3 regions of the Vibrio navarrensis genome follow, and region 2 is predicted to be linked to each of the others. Evidence: predicted binding sites of a transcription regulator. Region 2 holds the regulator's gene; each other region holds the start of a gene.
What was found. Region 2 encodes CRP, which controls carbon source genes, mostly activating them, when cyclic AMP is high. Its sites were predicted from a motif close to TGTGANNNNNNTCACA; they were not measured.
Positions count from the first base shown of each region.

Region 1: rppH (RNA pyrophosphohydrolase) is a predicted target of CRP. The motif match lies at 1,518-1,533, and genes of this name have one in related genera.
Region 3: ectA (diaminobutyrate acetyltransferase) is a predicted target of CRP. The motif match lies at 1,771-1,786, and genes of this name have one in related genera.

Region 1 covers NZ_CP065217.1:544,830-548,113, reverse strand. Annotated here, with positions in the region: gene ptsP (phosphoenolpyruvate--protein phosphotransferase) at 1-845, opposite strand, end outside; gene rppH (RNA pyrophosphohydrolase) at 848-1,366, opposite strand; gene mutH (DNA mismatch repair endonuclease MutH) at 1,988-2,671, shown strand; gene I3X05_RS02395 (DUF6482 family protein) at 2,658-2,969, opposite strand; gene I3X05_RS02390 (NADP(H)-dependent aldo-keto reductase) at 3,165-3,284, shown strand, end outside.
Region 2 covers NZ_CP065217.1:3,211,732-3,215,015, forward strand. Annotated here, with positions in the region: gene I3X05_RS15225 (phosphoribulokinase) at 1-780, shown strand, start outside; gene crp (cAMP-activated global transcriptional regulator CRP) at 1,023-1,655, shown strand; gene ltrA (group II intron reverse transcriptase/maturase) at 1,715-3,007, opposite strand.
Region 3 covers NZ_CP065218.1:1,146,968-1,150,251, reverse strand. Annotated here, with positions in the region: gene ectB (diaminobutyrate--2-oxoglutarate transaminase) at 1-939, opposite strand, end outside; gene ectA (diaminobutyrate acetyltransferase) at 964-1,506, opposite strand; gene I3X05_RS21860 (tetratricopeptide repeat protein) at 1,898-2,770, shown strand; gene cyoE (heme o synthase) at 2,819-3,284, opposite strand, start outside.

The DNA.
Region 1 (3,284 bases), 870 kb from region 2:
CGGTTGGAGTAGCTTTCCACCACTTGACGCAGCGCCCAATCTGCGCGGTCACCCCGTTCGATATGCTTTTTCAAATCGGTGCGCAACATGGGATCATTGAGCAAATGGGTAAACAAGTCGAATATCGCCAGCGCATCTTTGTTGATTTCGCTGTCGAATTTTTTACGCATACGCCGGAAATCGGCTAAGGCAGCTTCTATAGAGACCAGCAGCCACTCTTGTTCACGCTCTTTATCCAGAGTGGATGCCGGACATACCTCTGAAAGCTGCGGCTGAGAGTTATCAAACCAAAACTCGCCAATCGCGACGCCGCTGGAAGCGGCAATGCCTTGAATAGCGGCGGGTTTAGAGGAGAGAGACCAGTGCCCTTGGCTTTGCGCATGCGCAATCAACACCGCTAACTGCGCAGACAAGGTCACCAGAAATGACTCTTCCATTTCATTAAACAGGCGCGGCGTTTTCTGCTGGATGACCAACACTCCAAGCACCTTTTTACGGTGAATAATCGGCGCCCCAAGAAAAGAGTGGTAAACTTTTTCGCCCAATTGAGGAAAGTATTTAAATGCAGGATGTTTAGACGCTTCGGCCAAGTTAAGCGGTTCGGCACTGCGCTTCACCAAACCCACTAACCCCTCTTCAAAACGAATGTGGATACTATCTCCCTGGAAAATCAGCCCCTGCGTTGCCATCAACTCTAGGCGCTGCCTCTCCTCATTCGCGAGGTAAATGGTGCAACATTCCGTGTTCAATGCTGTACAAGTTTCTCGAACTAAAATGTTCAATGCTAGGTGAACATCTTCGACCCGAGAAACTTTTTCAACTATCTCCCTTAGTTGGCTCAGCATAGTTATCCTCTGCGTTTGCTTTTCTTACCTTTCACCTTACGTTCTCGAAAAGGCATAGCTAAAGAGGCGAACTCTTTCATCGCCCGACGGTAAACATCGCGTTTAAATGAGACCACTTGTCTAACCGGATACCAATAGCTCACCCAGCGCCAACCATCAAATTCAGGGGAGCTTCCTCTTTGCATATCAATCCTGGATTCATCACATTCAAGACGCAAAAGAAACCATTTCTGCTTTTGGCCGATACAAACAGGCTTAGAGTCCCAGCGAACCAGACGTTTTGGTAATTTGTATCTTAACCAGTGACGACTGCTCGCTATGATCTTAACATCTTTGTGTGTAAGACCGACTTCTTCGTACAACTCACGGAACATGGCCTGTTCTGGAGTTTCTCCATCATCAATTCCCCCTTGAGGAAATTGCCAAGAGTGTTGCCCGTATCGCTTAGCCCAGAAGACCTGACCATGGTTATTGCAAATCACTATACCAACATTCAGCCGGTAACCATCGCCATCTATCACTGGCTAACCTCTAAAATAAATTTTTATTACAGTGATTTTTCCACATATCCCCAGCAGTAGCAAACTTACTGATGTGATATCGCTAAGATTTATCGCGTTTCGAGCTTTAGTGCATAACTTTACAGCGATATACCAGTTATCAACATCAGATTGAGACATTGCCCACATTTATTCACCTTTTCTGTGAATAACTTTGTGTAGAATGAGAGGAACATTCTTAATGCCTTGAAGAAAAAAAATACACAATCTAGAAAAAACGCTAAAAAAATAAAAACAAAACAAATAAAATCAATAAATTAAACTGAAAAACCTTCTTTAAAAGATCACACTAGCCCTGGTGATCTTTTAATCACAAACGGATCGGTCAAAGATCATACAGTGACTAATTTATCCACACTAAAGTAGGACAAACTCAGAGTTCATACAGAAAATCAAGCCTCTATTGGTGATATAAGTACTGTTTATTGATCCATGCACCTGAGTTACTAGTGAAAACAGCAATGACCTCTGTGGATAACTTGTCAAAAGATCCCAAAATAACGCTTTTTGATCGATTTGCACTGCTTCCCAAGCAGCATTTTTTGCTAAAATAGCCCTTTTATTCGCCAGAGCCTACTATCAATGAAACCCGTTCCCCAGTCAGAACAAGAGCTCTTTGAGCGCGCGACACAAATTGCTGGTCTTAGTTTTGCGGAACTGGCCGAAGAAGCAGGCATTGCGGTCCCCGAAAACCTCAAGCGGGATAAAGGTTGGGTCGGGCAACTTTTAGAATGGCACTTGGGAGCCCCAGCAGGCAGTAAGCCGCAACAAGATTTCTCTGAACTGGGGATTGAATTGAAAAGTATCCCTGTCAGTTATAGTGGCAAGCCTTTGGAAACCACCTTTGTATGCGTCGCGCCTTTAACAGGGATTCATGGCCTAACGTGGCACAACAGCCATGTACGCAACAAGCTCTCTCGCGTACTGTGGATTCCGGTCGAAGGTGAACGAGAAATTCCGCTCGCCATGAGACGAGTCGGCTCACCGCTCATTTGGTCCCCCTCTGCCGAACAAGAAATGATCCTACGCCAAGATTGGGAAGAGTTGATGGAGCTGATCGCTCTCGGCCAGTACGATCAAATTTCCGCGCGACGTGGCGAAGCACTCCACTTGAGGCCAAAAGCCGCCAACAGCCGCGCTCTGACCGAAGCGTATAATGCCAACGGCAAACCGATCAAAACCCTACCAAGAGGTTTTTATCTGCGCACTCAATTTACCGAACAGATCCTCAAAAGCGCCTTCATCGCGGCCGTTAATGAGGAGTAACGGCGATTTCGATGTCACAATAAAGGCTGACTTTAGGGCTGCCACACTCTTCGTAAGCGTTATGCAAACGCAGATACGCTTTATCGATCCCAAGTCGCAGCAGTTCGTCTTTAACCTGCTCTAAGGAGGTAAAATGAATCAGCTCATCGCCATCGATAATCGGCTCAAAATGGTGCTTGTATTCCACCGCTAACGAGTACTCGTTGACATTTGAGCGACCAACCACAAACACTTTGGGCATTCCACCGCCCTCTTTATAATGACTCTGCATCCACAGATCCAGTTGATGTTTTTGCATCATCCTGCTCCTACTTCCGTGATAACAAGTCCTGTAATGATCCAGTTTAGTCAAAAGTAACGAGATTACGAACGGCACGCAAACCACTTGGGCAACGGCCTAATTTCCCCTATATTGATCACCTACGATTCAACCAGTTGAGATAGCAAAATCTCTGCTTGAGTTGACTTCACTCTCTACCGACAAGGATGTGCCATGCGATATAGCAAACTTCCCCACTCCAGCCTTGAGATCAGTAAAATATGCTTAGGCACGATGACGTTTGGTGAACAAAATACTGAGCAGGATGCCTTTGCCCAACTCGACTACGCCTTA
Region 2 (3,284 bases):
ATGATGTCCATCAAGCCCGCTTGGATTGAAGGGGACAGTTTTCACCGTTTCACTCGCCCCGAAATGGACGTTGAGATCCGCAAAGCGCGCGAGCAAGGGCGACATATCAGCTACTTTGGGCCGCAAGCCAACGATTTTCCGGCGCTGTCGGAGTTTTTCCGCCAGTACGGCAAATCGGGCACGGGTGAAGTGCGCCGTTATCTGCACACCTTTGACGAAGCCGTGCCTTACAACCAAATGCCCGGCACCTTTACCCCATGGCAAAAGCTGCCCGATAACACCGACGTACTTTTCTATGAAGGGCTGCACGGCGGGGTGGTCGATGGTGAAGTCAACGTTGCCCAGCACGTAGATTTTTTGATCGGCATGGTGCCAATAGTCAACTTGGAATGGATTCAAAAATACGTGCGCGATACGCGTGATCGCGGTCATTCGCGCGAAGCGGTGATGGATTCGATTGTGCGTTCAATGGACGACTATCTCAACTACATCACCCCGCAATTTTCACGCACTCACATTAACTTTCAGCGCGTCCCGACGGTGGATACGTCCAACCCACTCAATGCCAAAGGCATCCCGAGTTTGGATGAGAGTTTTGTGGTGATTCGCCTGCGCGGTATCAAGAACGTCGACTTCCCTTACCTATTGGCGATGATCGACGGCTCCTTTATGTCGCGACACAACACCTTAGTGGTGCCGGGAGGCAAAATGAGTTTCGCTATGGAACTGATTGTACAGCCAATCCTGCAACAACTGATTGAAACAGGCAAAATTGGCTAAAATTTGAGGCCGGTTCACGCTTACTTTTCATACCGTGATCATGTGCACAATTTTGCGTAGAAAATCCCATTCTCGACACGATTAAAATCAAGAAATCGTTTTCGAAAAAGGATACTATTTCAAACCGAAACACAAGATAGCTTGCAGCATCAATCAAGAGCTCTTATTCTAGCAAGTCTATAACAAGGCTTGGCTAAAATATGGATAGCGGCAAGCGTACCCTGCAGAGGAAGTGAGATATTATGGTTCTAGGTAAACCTCAAACCGACCCAACACTAGAGTGGTTTCTTTCACACTGTCATATTCATAAGTACCCTTCAAAAAGCACGCTGATCCACGCGGGCGAAAAAGCAGAAACTTTGTACTACATAGTGAAAGGTTCTGTTGCCGTGCTTATCAAAGACGAAGAAGGTAAAGAAATGATTCTTTCTTACCTGAACCAAGGTGACTTTATCGGTGAACTAGGCTTGTTTGAAGAAGGCCAAGAGCGTACTGCCTGGGTTCGTGCAAAATCTCCTTGTGAAGTGGCTGAAATTTCATTCAAGAAATTCCGTCAGTTAATCCAAGTCAACCCAGACATTCTCATGCGCTTGTCAGCACAGATGGCAAGCCGTCTACAAGTGACCAGCCAGAAAGTGGGCGATTTGGCATTCTTGGACGTGACTGGCCGCATCGCTCAGACACTACTGAACCTAGCCAAACAACCCGACGCAATGACGCACCCAGACGGCATGCAGATCAAGATCACTCGTCAAGAGATTGGTCAGATTGTTGGTTGTTCGCGTGAAACCGTTGGCCGCATTCTGAAAATGCTGGAAGAGCAGAACCTTATCTCTGCGCACGGCAAAACCATTGTTGTTTACGGGACTCGTTAATTTCACGCCAGAAATCGACGTTCAATCGAGTAGGAGGAGGCCTCACGGCCTCCGTCCTCTCACACCACCGTACAAGCGTGGGTCGCATACGGCGGTTCCGAATACACTTTTAGTGACTCATACCCATCTCTCAATGAGTAAAGCCCCCTCTCCTCGAACCATTTGATTGGCATTGCGTGATTCAACTGGGGCGAGAGTGCTAAGCGCCACCACCCTTTATCTGACATCGCCAGCTTCCACGCATTTCGCTCTGTTACACCTTGTCGTTGTAACCATGTCGCTATGCTGTATCTGCGTTTGCGCTGTTTCAGGCGGTAGCATCTCAACCGACGCCGTATCCATTCGTCTAAGCGCTGCATCGCACTTTGACCTATGGCGAGCTTGAAGTAGTGCTGCCAACCTCGTAGGTATTGGGTTAACTCGGTGAGGATTACCGACAACTCTCGACCTCGATTTCGCTTCGTTATTTTCCGCACTCGCTTCTTCATTTGAGCTTGTGCCGATTTTGATATCTGGAGGGTTCCGTCTATCTTGAAGCTATGGCTTAGGTAAGCTCGCTCCGTCACTCTTGTTGCTGCACTTTTCTCACGATTTACCGTGAGCTTTAGCTTCTGCTCCAAGAACTCCGTTATCGACTCTTTGACTCGATGGGCGGCTTCCTCACTAAGAACGTAGATTTGGCAGTCATCTGCATATCGACAGAACTTATGCCCTCTTCGCTCTAACTCTTTGTCCAGTTCATCTAATACAATATTGGAAAGTAACGGAGATAATGGCCCACCCTGTGGTGTTCCTCGTTGTCTTCGCTCTACTAACCCATCTCGCATTAAGCCTGCCTGTAGATAGGACCTGATGAGCTTTAATACTCGTTTATCACTAATGTCCTTAGATAATCTGTGCATCAGCCTATCATGGTTCACCGTGTCGAAGTATTTGGCTAGATCGATATCCACTACATAACCCCGCCCTTCTCTGATATAGCGGCTTGCTGCCGCAAGCGCATGATGCGCACTGCGGTTCGGCCTGAACCCGTAGCTGCTGTTGGAGAACGTCGGCTCATAGAGCTCTGACAGTACTGATGTGATCGCCTGTTGGACTATCCTATCCAGTACCGTAGGGATACCTAATTGCCTGACGCCACCATTCGGCTTGGGGATTTCTACACCCAGAACTGGTTGAGGTTGGTAGCTTCCGTCCAGAAGACTCTGGCGGAGCGCTTGCCCATTTGAAGCTTGTCGAAGTTTAGAGATGGTCGCTGTGATGTCGAGTCTGTCGACACCTGCGCACCCCTTGTTCTTCTTCACGCGTCGAAGGGCATGGTTCAAATTCGCTGAGGAGCTGATTTGTTCCATCAGCGGAGTGGGGGTCACCAAGACTCGTCCTCCTTTCTACGCCGATCATGCTTGTCATTCTTCGTGACCATGAGCTTTACTTGCGGTATTGCCTATTGGGACGTAGAGATGTTTTCCATCTTGCTATGACTCCACATCATTGAGTAAATAGTGACTGCTTCTTGATATATTCAGTTCTGGCCTTCCTTTGAGTTGTACTTCCTCAAAGTACTATGCCTTCTGCTGACTTCTCATTGCCCATCACACAACATCACTGCTGTGTTGGTCTCATCTGAGA
Region 3 (3,284 bases), on a different replicon from region 2:
ATCATTCGACCAGTAGATTTCCAGTGCGCTGGTCGCAGTGACAAAAGCGTGGTTATTGCCGCGAAACGTGCCGTTGTGTTCACCGGGTTTCCAAACATCAAGCTCAGGTTTGAGCAGCACCACCGCCATCGGTAAACCATAACCGCTGAGTGATTTCGACAGCGTCACCATATCTGGCACGATGCCCGCAGGTTCAAAGCTGAAAAACGTTCCTGTGCGACCACAACCCGCTTGAATGTCATCGACAATCAGTAAAATATCGTGGCGCTTACAGAGCGCACTGAGGCGTTTAAGCCAAGAGCTCGACGCGGCGTTTAAGCCCCCTTCCCCCTGCACGGTTTCTAACAGAACCGCCGCTGGTTTATCCATACCCGCAGAGTTGTCACCGAGCATGGTTTCAAACAGCGCCAGACCGTCGACGCCCGCATAGCCTTCAAACGGAATACGAGTGATGTTAGGCAAAGTTATGCCCGCGCCTTGACGATGGTGCTGGTTACCTGTCGCCGCCAGCGCTCCTGCGCTACAGCCGTGAAAACCGTTGGTGAAAGCCACCACATTGCTTCTGCCTTTCACTTTACGCGCCAGTTTCAGCACCGCTTCCACCGCGTTGGTCCCTGTTGGACCTGTAAACTGCATTTTGTAGTCAAGCGATCTAGGTTGCAGAATTAAGCGTTGGAAGGTGTCCAAAAAGGTGGCTTTGGCACTGGAGTGCATGTCCAACCCGTGGGTTAAACCGTCCATTTCAATGTATTGAAGTAGCGCTTGTTTTAGGACAGGGTTGTTGTGGCCGTAGTTGAGAGATCCTGCACCGGCAAGGAAATCTAAGTAGCGCTCTCCATTTTCCGTTTCCAGCCAACACCCTTTAGCTTTGTGAAAGACCACCGGAAAGTGGTTTGAATATGAACGAACGTTGGATTCTTGCTGAGTAAAAATATCCATGTTGAGACCGTTTTTGATTCCTATTTATTGAGGAGTGTCTAGCGGAATACGATAGAGATATTCCGTATCGTGTTTGCCTTTGAAATGGGCGTCTTCATCGAGAAAAGTAGTCACTTTGCCTCGTTTGCCGTGCTGCTCATCCAGCTTTTCAAACAGCGCCCAAGAGGCTTGATTTTGTTCGGTAATGGTGGTTTCGACCGCTCGAACCTGTTTAAGCTGCTGACGATTGAGTAGCTTGTCGAGCATGCGAAATGCCAAGCCCTTACCGCGATAGCGAGGCGCCACCGCAACTTGCCAAACGAACAGTACGTCAGGCTCTTCCGGTTTCTGATAGCCGGAGATAAAACCCGCGACATCGCCTTTGTGTTCGGCAACGATGCAGGTTTGGCGAAAGTGGGTCGATTGCAGAAAATTGCAGTAGGATGAGTTCATATCCAGTGGCGGACAATCGGCGATCAAACTGTAGATCGCATCGCCATCGGTCACTTTCGGTTGTCTAAAGGTCCATTTATTGGCTGAGTGTTGTGCAATTTCAGGGTACATCACCCAGGGAGCAGAAGTAATCATATGCAGATACATTTCCATCGAGCTCTAATTAAAATTCCTATTTATTATGGCCATTATCGGCGGTTAAAAAGCAAATAAATGGCCTTTTCATTGCCAAAATCGTGATAACTATCACACAAAATAACCCATAAACGCAAATTAAATAATTAGAACACAAAACTTTAATCTAACAACAAAACGCTTATTAAAAGATGAGGGAGGATTCTCTAAGTGACTTGATTACTCAGAAAAATCCTTTACACCTTAACGTTAAACACCTCATTTCGTGACTTAGATCACACTTAACGGGATGATTGTCCGTTTTTAAAATGATTCGTACTCTAAATTTATTATCCTAATCAGAAGGGGTCACTCTCAGAAAACAATCAAGACAAAACAATGGGATATCGATATGCGAATTTTACTCACTCTGATCGCGCTGATGAGCTTGCTCGTGCCAGCCATCGCAGAAGAGCAAAGCTATTCACAAAGCGAACTGCTCGACCGACCACTGATGGAAAGGTACATACTGGATGAACTCAAAGCGCTGCGCCAAGACCAACAGGATTTGGAAAGACGCCTAACGGTACAGATCACCGATCGCGAGCTGACCGTGGCGGATAAATCACTCAACTATGCCAACGTCACGGTCACCTACTTTTTCTACATTATCGCTGGGGTTGCGTCGCTGATCGCTTTTGTCGGTTGGCAATCACTGCGTGAGTTTAAGCACAACACCATAGAGATGGCGGACAAGCGTTTGGAAACCATTGCAGAAAAATACGAGAAGAAGTTCATCGCGCTTGAACGAGATTTGAAGCGTAAAACTCGCATCATCAGCGAAAACAACCGAGAAATTGAGATCATCAACGAGATCCACAACTTGTGGCTGCGCGCACAAAGCATGCCTACCGCAGAGCAAAGAATCGATGTGTACGATGAAATTCTTGCCATTCGGCCGGGCGATTTGGAAGCGTTAACTTATAAAGCCGACGCTGCGATGGAGATCAGAGAATACAACTGGGCACTGAGCCTGTGTAATCGTGTGTTGGAGATGGACAACACCAACGGCCCGGCGCTCTATCAACGTGCTTGTGCCTATTCGCGATTGGGGGTGGAGGAGCAAGCGATTGAAGATCTGCAACGTGCGATTGACGCCAGTCCTTCCATCCGCGATTTGATCAACAATGAGCCCGATTTAGAAAGCCTGCAGGGCAATCCGCATTTTGACCGTCTGTTTAGTCGTAGCAGTGAGCGAATGACGCAAGAAGGCAGTTTGGAATGAAGCGATGGGCGCAGCGAAACACGCTGCGCCCATGTAAAAGCGGAAAGTTTAGATCGAGAGCGGCAACAGTTCCATGCCTAACACACCGCTGATGCTCATCACCACCAGCAGCGAAATTTTAAACACCGAGCGCGCCCAGCTTTCGTAATTCTGCTGCGTTACAGGTTTAAATGTAACAAGCAGCCAATAGCCACTCACCAACGACGCCACGGCCAGATACTCATACCCCGCACTGCCAAGTGCAAACAAGGCGAACGCCACAACGGCAAACGCCACCACATACGCCTTCATATGGCGCTGCACTTTTTCAATCCCGTCAATCACAGGCAATACCGGAATGCCCGCTTGGCGATAGTCATTTAAACGGAACATGGCGATGGCGTAGGAGTGCGGCATTTGCCACAGGCAGAACAAGACGAACAGCAGTACGGCTTCAATATCGATGTAGTTGGTGACGGCTAAATAGCCGACCAGCGGCGGTACGGCACCAGAGATGCTGCCCACTAGCGTGCCG